Regions from separate parts of the Rossellomorea yichunensis genome, predicted to be linked through region 1. Evidence: riboswitches for the same ligand, from Rfam matches in the RefSeq annotation. Region 1 holds a riboswitch; the other holds the start of a gene.
What was found. A riboswitch is a leader RNA that binds a small molecule or an ion and turns the genes downstream of it on or off. The one in region 1 is predicted to bind S-adenosylmethionine.
Positions count from the first base shown of each region.

Region 1 (7,783 bases):
GAACCTGTAAAAACTCTTTGTACGTGATGGTTTTTGAGATGAGAAGCAATGATTCCTCCCCACTTTTCAAATTCCACCAGGAATCCGTCATGACCAAAGGAAGTGGAGATAAAGTAGTGTTCACTATTTGGTACAAGCTGAGTAAACTCCTTTAGATACCCAGGTGAATAAATTAAATCTCCTTCATAACTGATCGAAATCAGTTCGCACTGATAGTTCTTCGCTACTTCTTCTGTTCCTCCTCTTCCTCTTCCGATATCATGTGAGTTCATCGCTTTCAGCAAGATAAGGTAACTGTTAGGGTCAAACCGCTTTCCTAATTTCTTTCCTTGGTAATCGAGATAGCTTTCGACATTGAACAGTTCGTTTTGCTTTTCACGTTGGAAACGATGATCGAACAACTCCTGAGTCCGGTATGTGACCATTCCAACCATTCTGGCAATCTCCAACCCTTTCAAAATGGAGCCTGGTGGATAATGGCCTTTTTGAAAGTCGGGGTCCTCTTCAATCGCTGTGATTCCGATGTGATTAAAGGCGAGACCGTAATCATTTAAGGCAGGGGTGACGGCAAGGGCGAATACTTTATTAATATAGGCAGGATAAAGGACTCCCCATTCCAAGGCCTGCATCCCTCCCAGGGAGCCTCCAATGACCGCTTCGATGTGGTCGATTGAAAGTTGTTGGAGAGCTTTATATTGGGCATGGACCATGTCCCTTATCGTAATACCCGGGAAGTCCGGACCGTAACGCTCTCCCGTTTCTTGATTGGTGGACGCCGGTCCCGTGCTTCCTTCACATCCTCCTAATACATTAAAGGCAATCACATTAAAATGGTCGGTATCAATATACGAGCCCGGACCGATCAGTCCGTCCCACCAGCCGCGGTCTTCACTCGTCCCCTTTACGATATGGGTCCCGGTGAGGGCATGGCAAACCAGGATGGCCGGTCCTTCTTTGTTTCCTGTTCGTTCATACGTAAGATCTACATTTTTCAACGTGGTGCCTGACTCTAATGTTAGGGATGGGATGGTAATGGAGCTAACTTCATATGTGTATGGTTTCTCCACTCCTCCACCTCCTTTTTTTGGTGTTGTGGCGGGGGTGATCAGGTTCCCCCCGTGTGTAAAACAGTTGATTATGGACTCGGTTTTTGAGTATTTGGCATTATGGGCGTTGAGAATTTGTCGTTAGGGCTATCGTCAATAATTCTGATTATCATTCGAGGTGACGGCGTGCATCCTGTTTGCTGATAAAATTCCGATTTCGCTGATATATTGGGAATTTCGCTGATAAATGGTCCGTTATCGCTGATATATTCGAAATTTCGCTGATAAAATCAGATTTTCGCTGATATCTCCCCTAAGTAGACCCCGGATACCCTATAAATAGTATCCAAAATCCACTTTTTCACCCTGTAAAGTGATTTCAATTACGTTTTTAGGGTTAAATCCCCCAGTTTCCATTATACCCGTGATGTTTCCAACGCCACTTCAATGGCATGATCCAAGTCCTCGATGAGGTCCTTCGCAGACTCTAATCCAACAGAAAGTCTCACAAGATCCTCGGTTACCCCTGTCGCACGGATTTCCTGGTCGTTTAATTGCTGATGGGTCGTGGAAGCCGGGTGGATGATCAGTGATTTTGCATCCCCTACGTTGGCAACGTGAGACCAAAGGGAGATGTTATCGACAACTTTCCGTCCGGAATCTCTACCACCTTTAATCCCAAAGACGACGATGGATCCCGCTCCGTTTTTCAAATATTTCTGAGCAAGTTTATGTGACGGATGCTGAGGCAACCCAGGGTAGGATACCCAAGCGACACCATTATGCTGATCTAAATGCTCCGCAATCTTCAAAGCATTTTCCGTATGACGCTCGATGCGAAGATGCAGGGTTTCTAATCCTTGCAACAGAAGGAATGCGTTCTGTGGACTTAAGCACGCCCCTAAGTCACGAAGCAGCTGCACTCTTAATTTTGTAATAAAGGCTGCCGGTCCCACATCCTGTGCATAGCGCAGTCCGTTATAGCTCCGGTCCTCTTCCGTGAAGCCCGGGAATTTTTCATGATCCCAATCGAACTTCCCACCGTCAATGACGACTCCCCCGATTGCTGTACCATGACCGCCGATCCATTTTGTTGCAGAGTGGATGACGATATCGGCTCCATAATCGATCGGCTTACATACATATGGAGTGGCAAAGGTATTATCGATGATCAATGGGATGTGATGGTCATGAGCCACTTTTGCTACCGCTTCAATATCAAGCACATGTAGACTTGGATTTCCGATTGTCTCAGCGAATACGGCTTTCGTTTTAGGAGTGATTGCTTTGCGGAAATTTTCAGGGTCGGTCGGATCTACAAAATGAACCTTGATTCCGTATTTCGGAAGTGTGGTCGAAAATAAATTATAGGTCCCGCCGTAAAGATTGGTGGCCGCTACAATTTCATCTCCTGCTCCGGCGATATTTAAGATTGATAGAGAGATGGCAGCCATTCCGGATGAAACACCGAGTGCTCCGATTCCCCCTTCTAAAAGAGCAAGGCGTTTTTCCAACACGTCTACTGTCGGGTTCATGATACGGGTATAAATGTTTCCCGGCTCTTCAAGGGCAAATAATTTTGCTGCATGATCACTGTTATCAAAAACGTAGGATGTCGTTTGATAAATCGGCACTGCCCTTGAACCTGTGGATGGGTCGGGCTCCTGGCCGCCGTGAAGTAGTAGTGTGTCGAAATCGAATGATTTTGTCATAGAAAATTCCTCCTAAATGGTTTTGTGTTTGGGTTTCCGTTTTGCGATTGGATGTTTTGGACGTTTGCCTGTTAAAGTTTGTTGGAATTTTGACTGTTGAATTTAAGTAATAATTTGACTGTTGATTTCGGAATGATATTTGACTGTTAATATAATGCATTTTTTTAACAGTTAAATACCGACCAGGCCAAATCCCCCTGTTGAACTCAGAAACTGAAAAATCGAAGAAGTTTATTTTCCTAAGAAGATAGAAGAGGAAAAATAAAAAACCCTCTTCCTAAGAAGAGGGTCTAATTTAATAGGGTCCTCCTCTTATCTTTCAGGCAGATCGCCTGCAGGAATTAGCACCTTTTCATGTGACGCATTACTGCGTACATGAAGGTTGCCGGGTTTCATCGGGCCTAGTCCCTCCACCTCTCTGGATAAGAGCATGTAGTTGTCAATGTGAAAATTCTTGCGTTGAGATGAATTATAAGGGGTAAACGACCTCAACGTCAAGAGTATTTTTAGAATTTTTACATTATTTAATTTTTAGCAGAAGCTGCAATCGCTTCGTTAAATTGAGCGACGATGTCTTCCCCGTCTTCAATACCTATCGATATGCGGACGACATGTGTATTTATTCCGAGTTTTTCCTGCGCATCCTTCGGTAGAGCACGATGAGACGTTCCTAATGGGTAAGAAACCGTTGTCTCTACACCTGCAAGGGAAGGGATGATTTTAATCCATCCAAGTGATTTGAAGAATGTGCTTATATCACATGTGTTGGATAGCTCGATTGTTACGATTGCGCCATTCCCTTTATCCGATAAATCGGTTGGGTAATAGACTCCTTTCACATAATCATTTGATCGAAGGTCTGCCGCAAGAACTTCGGCATTTCTTGCTTGGGTTCCCATTCGAAGAGCCAGCGTTTTCGCTCCACGGCAAGTCAGCCACGCTTCAAATGGGCTTAAGTTCGAACCGATGTTGACGACTTTTTCTCTCGCTTTTTGAACAAGCTCTTCTTTTCCAACTACGACTCCTGCTGTGATATCACTGTGTCCACCGATATACTTCGTGGCACTGTGTGCGACCAGGTCCACCCCTTCTAAGAAAGGCTGGCGCAGAAAAGGTGTGGCAAACGTGTTATCAATCATTGTTTTCAGGTTGTGTTTCTCAGCAAGTTCAACCATTCTTGATATATCTTCTACTCGCATAAATGGGTTCGTCACCGTCTCACTGTATAGGAGTTTCGTTTGTGGTGTCAGTGCCTCCTCGATTTCTTCAACACTCGTAAAATCAACAAATGAAGACGAAATGCCGAATGTCTTAAGCTCTTCTTTCAACATATGAAACGTACCGCCGTATAAATCTTCTGCGGCGATGATATGATCGCCTGATTGCACTACAGCGAGGATTCCTACAAGGATGGCCGATAATCCAGAGGAAGTCGCGACACCCGCTGGAGCTCCTTCCAAGTCCGCCACCATCTTACCAAGCTCGTCTGTATTTGGATTTCCCGTTCTCGTATAGAGATAAGGGGATTTCCCTTCATAGAAACCCTCCAACTCTTCTAAAGATGTAAAAGAAAAGGCGGATGTTTGATAAATCGGAGTCGTCTTACTGCGAATTTCCTCAGTTCCTTTTAACTGACTATGTACGACCTTTGTTGTGAATTTCATCTCTGTCATCCTTCCTGAATCTATGTATTTTTAAAAGTGTATCATATTCAGAAGATTGTGAGGAGTAGGATGTATTGCAAGAAATAAAAAAACACCTGCCCAATTGCAACAGGTGCCTTCCGTTTATTGAACGTTATCTAAACATCCGATCAGACGATTTTCAATATCCAATGCCAGGCTTTTTAGTTTATCGTTATCCACCATTTCGATCAGCTTGCTTGGTTTTGCCATGCCGATCTTGGTTGTACCGCCTTCTGTGTATACCGTGACTTTACATGGGAGGAAGTAGCTTACGAGCATGCTTTCTTCCAGTACTTTTTTGGCTTCATGAGGATTACATACCTCTAATACGACTACTTCTTCATTGAAATCAAGGCCTTTGTCCTGCAGTTTCTGAGCAAGATCGAGATTCCATAGTACACCGAAGCTTTCATCTTTAAGGTTGGATTCTACCGCTTCCACAGCTTCTTTCACAGTCATCGAGACTTCTTTAGTGTAATGAAACATGTTCACATCTCCTCCTTTTTTTATCACATTCATTTAATACCTCATAGCGTATAACGTCAAACATCGATATTCAGAGGTCCGTCCCTCTCCATTATTCCATTCCTTCGACCATTTTACCCATCATGTCTTCGTTCATGGGGCCGACGATTTTGTGTTGAATGATGCCTTTGGTGTCGATCATGTAGGTGGTCGGGATGGTGAACGCCCGGTATTCGTCTCCGACTTCACCCTTTTCATCCATTGGGATGGGGAAGGTAAGTTCGTAGCCGTCGATGAATTCCTGGACAGCCTTTTCCCCATCGTCCATGGAAGTCAGGTTGACGGCGAGGATTTCAACGTTTTCTTTCTCTGCATTCTCTTCGTAGTAGCTCTGCATATGGGGCATTTCGGCTTTACATGGCGGACACCAGGTAGCCCAGAAGTTCAGGATCACTTTCTTACCTTGATAATCTGAAAGCTTTACGGCTTTATCATCTAAGGTGGTTAATTCAAAATCCGGAGCGCGGTCCCCTTTTGCAAGCCCCTGCGCTGCATTAGACAGATCCATGGATTCATTGGCTAATTGAGCGGCCTCTTCCCTAGCTTTCTTTTCCTGCTGATCCTGAAAGAAGTTCGCTAAGAAAATGCCAATCAGAAGCGCAACGATCGCCAAAGCAAAATTTCGTTTATTCATTGTGTTTCCTCCTTACGTTTAAAAGAAAGATGAGATAAGTCATCATGATCAGATACGTCCAGGCAGTGACGGTCAATTCAAATCCGCCAATGAAGGCACTTAGAAATAACTGGACTAAAGTAAACATAACCAATAATTGTCCTGCCCAGATATCGGCGCCTGGATCACTGGTTTTTTTAATAAAAAAGACAAGGATCAATAGATTGAATAGCACTTGAATACCAGCTAGAAGATAGTGGTGATGAAGCATATGAAGGACAGCTTCAAAGACAAGAACCGTGACCATCCATGAAATGATGACAGTAGCCGGATGATCTACTTTTTTAACAAATATGTAGGCAAGGGCTGCTATCAGTCCTAACCAGTACCCAATGACTCCACCGTGAAAATAGAGGATCGTAATGGGATGCTCCATAACCGTTTGAAAATCAACTACAATCAAACTCAGCTTCCAGACGAGTAAAAAAGTAAAAATACTATTCGAATACCAGTCGCTCGCCTTTCTATTCCAGAAGTAGAGGACCAGGAAAGTGAGTATGAACGAAATGATAATAGCTGCCCATGAAGCCGGAAATGTGAAGGAGCCTATAGTGTACCATTGTTCAGTCATAGGCATTCCCCTCCCTTCAGATACTTTCTGGCTTATCTAATATTTTTTCTGACAACAATGTAATAAACCGATGGATGCAAGTGACCTATAATTGTATGGAATCCGGATGATTGGAGCTGTCGATCGAGATCACTGGAAGAAATCCGATGATCTAATGGCGGTCCCATTTCTGATTCTACCTTTTCCCAATCCAGGATCAGCCATATTCCATCTTCCTTCAGCATATCGTGTAAATCCTGAAATACTTTGATCAAGTCGGGAACTTCGTGTAAGACGAATGCGGATACGATTTTATCCAAAGTACCTTTGTTGAAGCTGAGGTATTCAAGGGAAGATTTCTCATAAATAATATTATCTACACTCTCTTCAGTGGCACGGTGTTTCAAATACTCCAGCATTTCCTGTTGCAGATCTACCGCCTGAACCTTTGTTTCAACCATTTTGGCAATTGGAAGAGTCAGGTAGCCATTGCCACAGCCTAAATCGGCGACGATATCGTCTTTATTAAGTTTGAGAAGTTCGAGTACTTTGTCCACTGGCACGAGCTCTTGACGTTTTGGATCGAGGAGCTTTGAAGCTTTGTGATGTTCATATAAATCTCCGGTCATCGGGGTTCCTCCGTTCAGCGATAATACCCTATTATGTATTAGTATCTTAAATTTTAAATGTACAAGCAAGTTATTTAACTCATAGTGTAACCTATATAAAAATTATTACAGATAGCGTGGAGTAATGGGTGTCAAAAATATGAACAATAAAAGGACTCTCCTTGATGGGAGAGTCCTTTGTTCCTTCATTTGAGTTTAGTAGGGTTTTTTCTCTGTTGATTTTCTTTAACGAAAATCACTTATTCATTTATATCCGGTATTCTCACTAAGAAATTCCCATACAACGGAATAATTACGATTTAAACTCAATACGGCTTCTTTTTATTTAGTATAAGCATGATCCATGGAGAAGAAGAAGTAGCTTGTATTTATTGCTCCTGATCCTTTCATCGACCGTATGGTGTCTGTATAATCAATCCATGTAGCATGCTTCAGCTTCTGATCTAATTTCGTATTAATCTCTTGCTCAATATCCCTCATCCGTTTCATCAACTCTCCAAAGCTCATGTTAAAATAAGAGGCTGCCTGTTGATGAGGAGCATGCTTAACAAGTAATGCCATGAATTCCTCTGAAGTCTCCGACCGTCTCGCCAATTCATCTTCAAGACCGACCACATATTGATAGATGGCCCTTTTTTCCTTTGGCAAGCCTTCAACAATATCCCTTGCGACAATTTCCATTAAGTGTTCGTTCATCATAGTCACCTCGGCATGGGTCTATACCATAACATATTCTTTCTGACAGCCACACATGCACTAATTCATGTTGTATTTTCTCAAGAAGCGTTCTGCACGGCCTCCACGATCTGAGAACTTCTGTCGTCCTGTATAAAATGGATGCGTGTCTGAACTTACCTCCACTTTCAATAAGGGATATGTGTTCCCGTCTTCCCACTCAATCGTTTCATTGGAAGTTTTAGTAGATCCTGTTAAAAAGGAAAAACCGCTATTCGTGTCCATAAA
Region 1 covers NZ_JAVYAD010000005.1:361,498-369,280, forward strand. Annotated here, with positions in the region: gene metX (homoserine O-acetyltransferase MetX) at 1-1,067, opposite strand, end outside; gene RSX31_RS15690 (homocysteine synthase) at 1,463-2,758, opposite strand; SAM riboswitch class I at 3,068-3,187, opposite strand; gene RSX31_RS15695 (trans-sulfuration enzyme family protein) at 3,283-4,422, opposite strand; gene RSX31_RS15700 (DUF302 domain-containing protein) at 4,546-4,929, opposite strand; gene RSX31_RS15705 (peroxiredoxin family protein) at 5,021-5,602, opposite strand; gene RSX31_RS15710 (hypothetical protein) at 5,595-6,212, opposite strand; gene RSX31_RS15715 (class I SAM-dependent methyltransferase) at 6,245-6,820, opposite strand; gene RSX31_RS15720 (hypothetical protein) at 7,142-7,516, opposite strand; gene RSX31_RS15725 (type B 50S ribosomal protein L31) at 7,577-7,783, opposite strand, start outside.

Region 2 (7,783 bases), on a different contig from region 1:
TTTTAGCTTTATTTGTAGTCATTACGAATATTACGGAAATGCCGGGAGTCATTGCACTGATTTTCAAAAGTGCCTTTGGATTTGAACAAGTGGTTGGTGGCGGAATTGGTGCCGCAATTATGAACGGTGTAAAACGTGGACTATTCTCCAATGAAGCCGGTATGGGTAGTGCGCCGAATGCCGCCGCTACAGCATCTGTTTCTCACCCGGTCAAACAAGGATTCATTCAGGCACTTGGTGTATTCTTTGATACGCTGCTCGTTTGTTCTGCAACTGCGTTTATCATCTTAACTTCAGATGCGTACGGTTCCGGGCTGACGGGGATCGAACTATCTCAAGCAGCCATGTCTGAGCACTTTAACTCATGGGCCGGTATTTTCTTAGCGATTGCCATTTTCACTTTTGCCTTTAGCTCAATCATTGGAAGCTATTATTATGGAGAAGCCAATCTTCCATTCATTAATAATAGCAAGACTGGACTTCTGATTTATCGCTTCATTGCTTTAGGAATGGTGATCTTCGGTTCTGTTGCAAGTCTTGATATAGTTTGGAGCTTAGCAGACTTCTCTATGGCATTAATGGCTCTTACCAACTTAGTTGCCATCGGTATTTTAGCACCAATTGCTTTTAAAGCATTGGACAACTATATGAGTCAGCGTCGACAAGGGTTGGACCCGATCTTCTATGCAGATGATATTCCCGGTTTAAAGGGTGTCGAAAGCTGGCCAACACGCGGGCGCGAGATGAGTAAAAAAGCTGTGAATGAATAAAGAATCCTACCGAACAGAGCAGGCTGACAGTCTGCTCTGTTTTTCTTTGTCATTTTTTTCTATTCCATTCTCAGGTATACTACTTATAGAAAGCTAGTTAAAGGAGCCTTACATACTATGAGTATCCTATCTACTCTTTTAGGGGTTTTATTTGTTCTTAACCTGGTCCTCGCCGGCGTCATCATTTTCCTTGAGCGAAAAGATGCCGGTGCGACCTGGGCATGGCTTATGGTTCTGTTCTTCATTCCCCTTCTCGGCTTTATTCTTTATTTAATCTTCGGTCAGAACCTTAGCAGAAAGCGATTATTCGACTGGGAAGATATGAAGAAAATCGGCATCGAAGATTTGATTCAAAAGCAGATACTCTCCCTGAAAGAACACCGATTCCCTTTTAAAAATGAAACGTCCTCCCGCTATCAGGACCTTATTTATATGCACCTCATGAATAATGAAGCTCTTTTAACCCAGGATAACGAAGTGCAATTGTTCACCCATGGGGAGGATAAATTCGAGTCCTTATTGGAAGATTTGGATGCAGCACAGGATCATATTCATATCCAATACTATATCTTTAAGAAAGATCACTTAGGCAAGCGGATCCTGGGGAAGCTTACTGAGAAAGCACAGCAAGGCGTAAAGGTCAGGGTTCTGTATGATGAAATGGGCTCCCGGCGGACAAGAAGAAGCTTCTTTAAAGAACTTCTTGCAGCCGGCGGGGAAGTGGCCGTGTTTTTCCCTTCGAAAATTCCCTTTATCAACCTCCGCCTCAACTATCGAAATCACCGAAAGCTGGTGATTATTGACGGGAAGGTCGGTTATGTAGGTGGATTTAATATTGGAGATGAGTACTTGGGCTTGAATCCTAAATTCGGTTATTGGCGTGATACCCACCTGCGGATTGTAGGGAGCTCATCACTTGCCATGCAAACCCGGTTTATTCTGGATTGGAATCAAGCCAGCCGCTCAAAGAAGATCGCTTACGATTTACGATATTTCCCACAGCCTTCCTTTACTGGGCATGCAGGAGTACAGATCGTGACATGTGGCCCCGACTCTGAATGGGAGCAAATTAAAAACGGTTATATTAAAATGATTTCGTCTGCCAAACGATCCATCTATATTCAAACTCCTTATTTCATACCGGACGTCAGCCTACTGGATTCGTTGAGAATTGCTTCTCTAACAGGAGTCGATGTCCGGATTATGATTCCGAACAAACCTGACCATTTATTTGTGTATTGGGCGACCTATTCTTACATTGGTGAGTTACTGAAGGCAGGAGTGAAAATTTATATATATGATAACGGCTTTATTCATGCCAAAACCATTGTAGTGGATGAAACCATTTCCTCAGTTGGAACCGCAAATATTGATGTAAGAAGCTTTCGCCTCAACTTCGAGGTAAATGCCTTTTTATATGATCAAACCATCTCTGAAAATCTGAGTGCTGTATTCAGGAAAGATATTGAGAAGAGTAGAGAAGTAACCAAGGAAGAGTATAATAAAAGACCTATGAAAATCAAAGTAAAAGAATCAATTTCAAGGCTCCTGTCCCCTATCTTATAGAAGGGATATTTAAGACGTTGCCATGAGCGCCTGGAAGAAGGCATAATAGATGATATAATGCGTAATTGATAGAGAGGGATGAAATCATGAGTGTACACAAAGACATCACGAAGCATTCAAGTAAACAAAATCAACTGGTACAACAATTTATGCTATTGGATGAGCGTAGAGAAAGAGCAATCGATGAAGCCGTTCAGCTTTGTTTGAAAGATCAACCGTTTACAACGGATGCCATTAATCATGTGACGAACGAAATCAATATCCTTGCCCGTCAAGGTGTCGTTCCACAGAGAAAGCTTGTCACAATTGAAATGGTGAAGGAGTATGCAGCTAAATTAAACTAATTTAATCAGAGTTGCTTCTCTTAGTCTGCAGTTAACGGACATTACATAAAAGACCCCGACACATCTAATCCATGTTAATGGTGTAAGAGTGTCAGGGTCTTTTACTTTGTATGTTTGAACTTAAGCTTTTAATGCGCTATTCCACCCATCGTATACAAATACAGGTTGTGTACCAATTTCTGCACGTTCTATGACGGCATAGTTTTTATGTGACACGACGGTCTGATCGTCCGGTAAATCCAGCTTCTTCGCAACATCCCTGTCCATTTTGACAATGACCGTATTTTCTCTAAGGGTAGTAACTACACCATTGATTACATGTTTCTTCCTTTTAAACTGAACGGTATCTCCAAGGTTTGCATTGTCTTTTGAGTACACGAATGTATTTTCCATTTTAATATCCCCTTTTTAATAAAATGTAATATGTTTCTAATCTAGTTTATAAAATTGAAAGAATTTTCTAATAATATTATTCTAACTGGTATTTATATAATTTTCAATGAATACTTATCCTTCTTCTACCACAATTCATGTTTATCAAAACCTTTTCAGATTACTTTTTTGTTTACTTACGTTCTTCCCTTATTATACCTATTGGCTACCACCAAAGGAAAATCCTCCCTTTTAATATTTTTTAACAAAAAACGCCTGAAGAGAAATGTTCTCTTCAGGCGCCTTGATGTATTAATAAGCGAGTGCATTTTTCTTTTCTTCCTTCATGAGGACGAAGCAAAGGAAAATCCCCAACAGGGATAGAACTGCGAAGAATAAGTACACCGTGTAAATGGAGTACGTTTCATAGATAAAGCCGCCAACAAAGGTACTGAACCAATTCCCCAGTCCGTTTCCGATTGCTGAATATACCGTAACGGCCGTTGCTGTAATGTGGGAAGGCGTGATTTCTTTAATGTAGCGCAAGCCGGCTGGAATGAATAACCCAATGGCAAGACCCTGCATGACAGCCGATGAATAGACAAGCCATAAACTTGGTTCTGTAAAGTAAAAGAGCCAGCGGAGCATGGAAGCAGCACCTGCCAAAGCAGCGACGGTTAACAAACCAAACTTATCAATCCAGCCACCGGCGATCCTCATAAAGGGAACTTCCGATAACACTGCAATCAGGAACGCAAGACCAATCCCCGCATACGTTCCACCTGAATCTTCAACAAATAATCCGAAATACACATTGTTTGCTAAATTCGGACCGAACACTAAGAATGTGACTGCTAAAAAGATAAGGAACTTTTTCATCGTGAATAATTCCTTCATCCCTGCCTTTAAATCAAGCTTGGCTGCCGCCCTCTCTTTCGGAAACCGGAAGGAAAGGAATCCGGATAGTACTAAACAGATAAAGAAAGAGTAAAAAATGATGGTTGGCCCGATAAATCCTTCTGAAAGTCTTCCCATCATAAAGACTGCAATACCGAAGCCCAAAGAGCCGAACAGGCGGATATTTCCGTAGTTATACCTGACTTTACTTGTATACTTCAAGCTGATACTATCAGAAACGGGAATGATTGCACTTTGGAAAATGGCCACTAGAATGGCCACGATAAGCAGGCCATAGTAAAAGTCCATAAACAAGTAACCGAGTGCAAAGATCCCCGCTACTAAAGAGGTTAAACCAAGAACCACGGTGGGACGATTGGTCGTGTCACTCACCATTCCCCAAATAGGCTGGAAGAAAATCATCATGATGGGACCTACAGACATGATCGTTCCAATCTGATAACCATTTAATCCCACACTTTCGCTCAAATACACACTGAGTAAGGGATATAAACTACCAACACCGAAGAACGTTAATAAATAAAATCCTTGTAAGGTAAAAATTTGATTTCGTACTGTTCTTTCCACTACCGTATCCCCCAAGATGTTTTTTGTCTTCCTTATAGTAGACCTTGAACGTTCAATTGTCTATGAGTTTATACCTTATTATGGATAAAGTCATGCTTTTCGTCGAGCTACGGCGGCTAGTCCCTCGAGGTCATAAGTCAATAACGACAAAAAGGCATAAGGCGCCTTTCCGACGTTCTTGTCTTATGCTTGTCGGGACTGAATGAGCCGCCTCCGCTTTTGTTTCATCCAGCTACGGCGGCTAGTCCCTCGAGGTCATAAGCCAAGAACGCCAAAAAGGCATAAGGCGCCTTTCCGACGTTCTTGTCTTATGCTTGTCGGGACTGAACGAGCCGCCTCCGCTTTTGTTTCAGAAAAAATTCCCGTTTGACTTTTTCGAGTAAACCCTTTAAAGTATGGAAGTATATTTTAAATCAACTAAATACGATATTCTTCTTATCCAGAGAGACGGAGGGACTGGCCCTGCGATGTCTCGGCAGCGGACTCATATTGAGTGCTGTGCCACATCCAGCAAGCGAAATGCTTGAAAGATAAGAGGAGTGTTTCGTTCTTTTGAAACCTCTTCTTATTTTGGAAGAGGTTTTTTGTATGTTAGTAAATTGGACGCCAAAGGAGTGTTAGGAATGAATCAAGAAAGAGGAAATTTATTGGCGTTACTGCCTTTGATCATATTTGTTTCACTGTTCCTTGGAGCAGGCATCATTTCCGGAGACTTTTATGCCTTTCCTGTATTAGTATCGATTATCATTGCATCCGTAGTAGGTTTGTTGATGAACCGAAAAGAGACTTTAACGGCTAAGATAGAGCGTTTCGCTAAAGGAGCCGGTCACCCTGATATCATGATCATGGTCTTTATCTTTCTGTTAGCAGGAGCATTTTCCGGAGTGGCTGAAAAGATGGGGGCCGTTGATTCAACCGTAAACTTCGCTCTATCCGTGCTCCCTGGTAACTTGATCATCGTTGGATTATTTATTATCGCTGCTTTCATATCATTATCAATGGGTACGTCCATGGGAACGATCGCAGCACTTGCGCCAATCGGTGTCGGGATTAGTTCAGGTACAGATATTTCTATGCCCCTTGCGATGGCGACAGTTATTGGAGGAGCGATGTTCGGAGATAACTTATCATTCATTTCAGATACGACCATTGCAGCTGTTCGTACTCAGAAAACGGAAATGAAAGATAAATTTAAAGTGAACTTCTTCATTGTATTACCTGCTGCAATCGTGACAATGGTGATTCTCCTGGTTCTTACTATGGGGAATCAATCAACTGTCGGAGCGGAAAGCTTTAATTGGATTAAAATCCTGCCTTATCTTGGAGTTATCATCGGTGCTCTTGCAGGGTTAAATGTGTTTGTCGTTTTATTAGGCGGAATTGTTTTAGCTGGAATCATTGGATTCATAGATGGAAGCTTTACTCCATCCAGTTATTTCGGCAGTGTGGCCGATGGAATGACAGGAATGGCAGAGATTGTGATCCTTTCCATACTGATTGGCGGAGTTGTCGAACTCATTCGTCATAACGGCGGGATCCAGGCATTACTTTATCATGCCACACGCAGAATCAAGTCTCCTCAGGGAGCACAGCTTGCTACTGCAGGATTAGTGAGTTCCACTAACCTTTGCACAGCAAACAACACGATTTCGATCATTATTGCCGGTCCACTTGCCAAATCGATTAGTGAAAACTATGGAGTGGATGCCCGTAAATCAGCCAGTATCCTGGATATTTTCTCTTGTTCGATTCAAGGGTTGATCCCATACGGAGCACAGGCACTGTTAGTGGCTGAAGTCGCAGGCATTTCACCGGTCAGCATCCTCCCATATGCCTTCTACCCTGTCCTGATTGCTGTTTGCGGTCTGATTGCCATTCGATTTGCACTGCCGAAATTCACACGTAAATCAGCACCGGAAGCTAACCCGGTTCGATCTTAATTTTAGAGAGACAAATCCTTTGGGGTTTGTCTCTTTTTTTGATACGCTCTTTTCTCAAAAATTGTTGCTTTTTAACATAAGCTCTGCAAGGCTCTGTCAATTAGCGTGTGCCAGATGGTGATGGGAACTGCTCCGCTTGCAGCTAGCGTTCGGCCGAGCCTCCTCAGCTTACGGAACGGGGTCTCGGCACGACCGTACTTCCGCAGGAGTCTGCGCAGTTCCCCTCACCATCTTTATCAGAATTTTTATGACAGAGCTTCAAGGTGTACAAGAAAACAATGTAACTAGAAAAAATAATTCTTCTTCCTTAAAAGAATACCTTAAATGAGACTGTTTGCTAAACTTATTTTTATTGTTTTCCATTAAGGATACATGCTTAGAAAGTTGATTCTCGCTGCAGGATGTTCGACTCCTGCGGGAATAGCTGGACAGGTGAGACCACGGAGGCGAAGCCGAGGAGGCTCACCGCCAGCCCCGCGGAAAGCGAGCATCCTGTAGCGGAAATCAACTATTACTTTCTCCTCCTCTATAATAGCAACAAACTATTTTGATAAGAAAAAAGCAGATTCCGTTGCCAGGAATCTGCTTTCTTTTTATAACAAATCATTTACATGATACAGCTTACCACTTTCGATTTCGCTTTCTGTTACAAGTTTAATCAGAGCATTTGCGACCGTATCTGTTTCACGAAGCATTCCTTCCTCTTTGTAGCGCTGAAAGGATTCGACATCGGCAAAGGCTTCTTTAGAAGAGGAACGGATCTCTCCTTGCATGTCCGTATCCATGACCCCTGGGCTGAAAGCAATCACTTGATGCCGGCTATGCTTTTTAGAAAGCTCTAAGCTCACGGTTTCCGTCAACATGTTCACACCTGCTTTGGTTGCGCAGTACGTACTCCATCCGTGAACAGGACGACTTCCTGCTCCTGAGCTGATATTGATCATGATCATCTTCGAGTCAGATCCCCGGGCTGCTTTTATCATCTCATTGGTTGAGATCATGGGAGAAAGTAAATTCACATGCACACTCGTTTCAAGAGCTTGGTTTTCTACTTCACCAGACCGATTGATTGGTGTCACCACACCGGCATTATGGACAATATAGACTCTGTCAGATTGATATCCGAATACTTTTGTCCCCACTTCACGGAAGACCGCTTCTGTTTCTCCTGATTGTGCAAGATCGCATGGAAAGAATTCATACGAAACCTCTTTTTCCCCGGCAAGCTTTTGCAGTCTTTCATTATTTGATCTGGAAACATTGATCAAACCTATGCCTTTTTCGATAAATAGCTTGGCGATCGATT
Region 2 covers NZ_JAVYAD010000010.1:25,414-33,196, reverse strand. Annotated here, with positions in the region: gene RSX31_RS21360 (alanine/glycine:cation symporter family protein) at 1-770, shown strand, start outside; gene cls (cardiolipin synthase) at 888-2,336, shown strand; gene RSX31_RS21350 (YpbS family protein) at 2,423-2,680, shown strand; gene RSX31_RS21345 (DUF2187 family protein) at 2,801-3,073, opposite strand; gene RSX31_RS21340 (MFS transporter) at 3,365-4,537, opposite strand; SAM riboswitch class I at 4,970-5,074, shown strand; gene RSX31_RS21335 (Na+/H+ antiporter NhaC family protein) at 5,161-6,477, shown strand; gene RSX31_RS21330 ((S)-benzoin forming benzil reductase) at 7,071-7,783, opposite strand, start outside.
Region 2: another riboswitch for S-adenosylmethionine. It lies ahead of RSX31_RS21335 (Na+/H+ antiporter NhaC family protein); the one in region 1 lies ahead of RSX31_RS15690 (homocysteine synthase).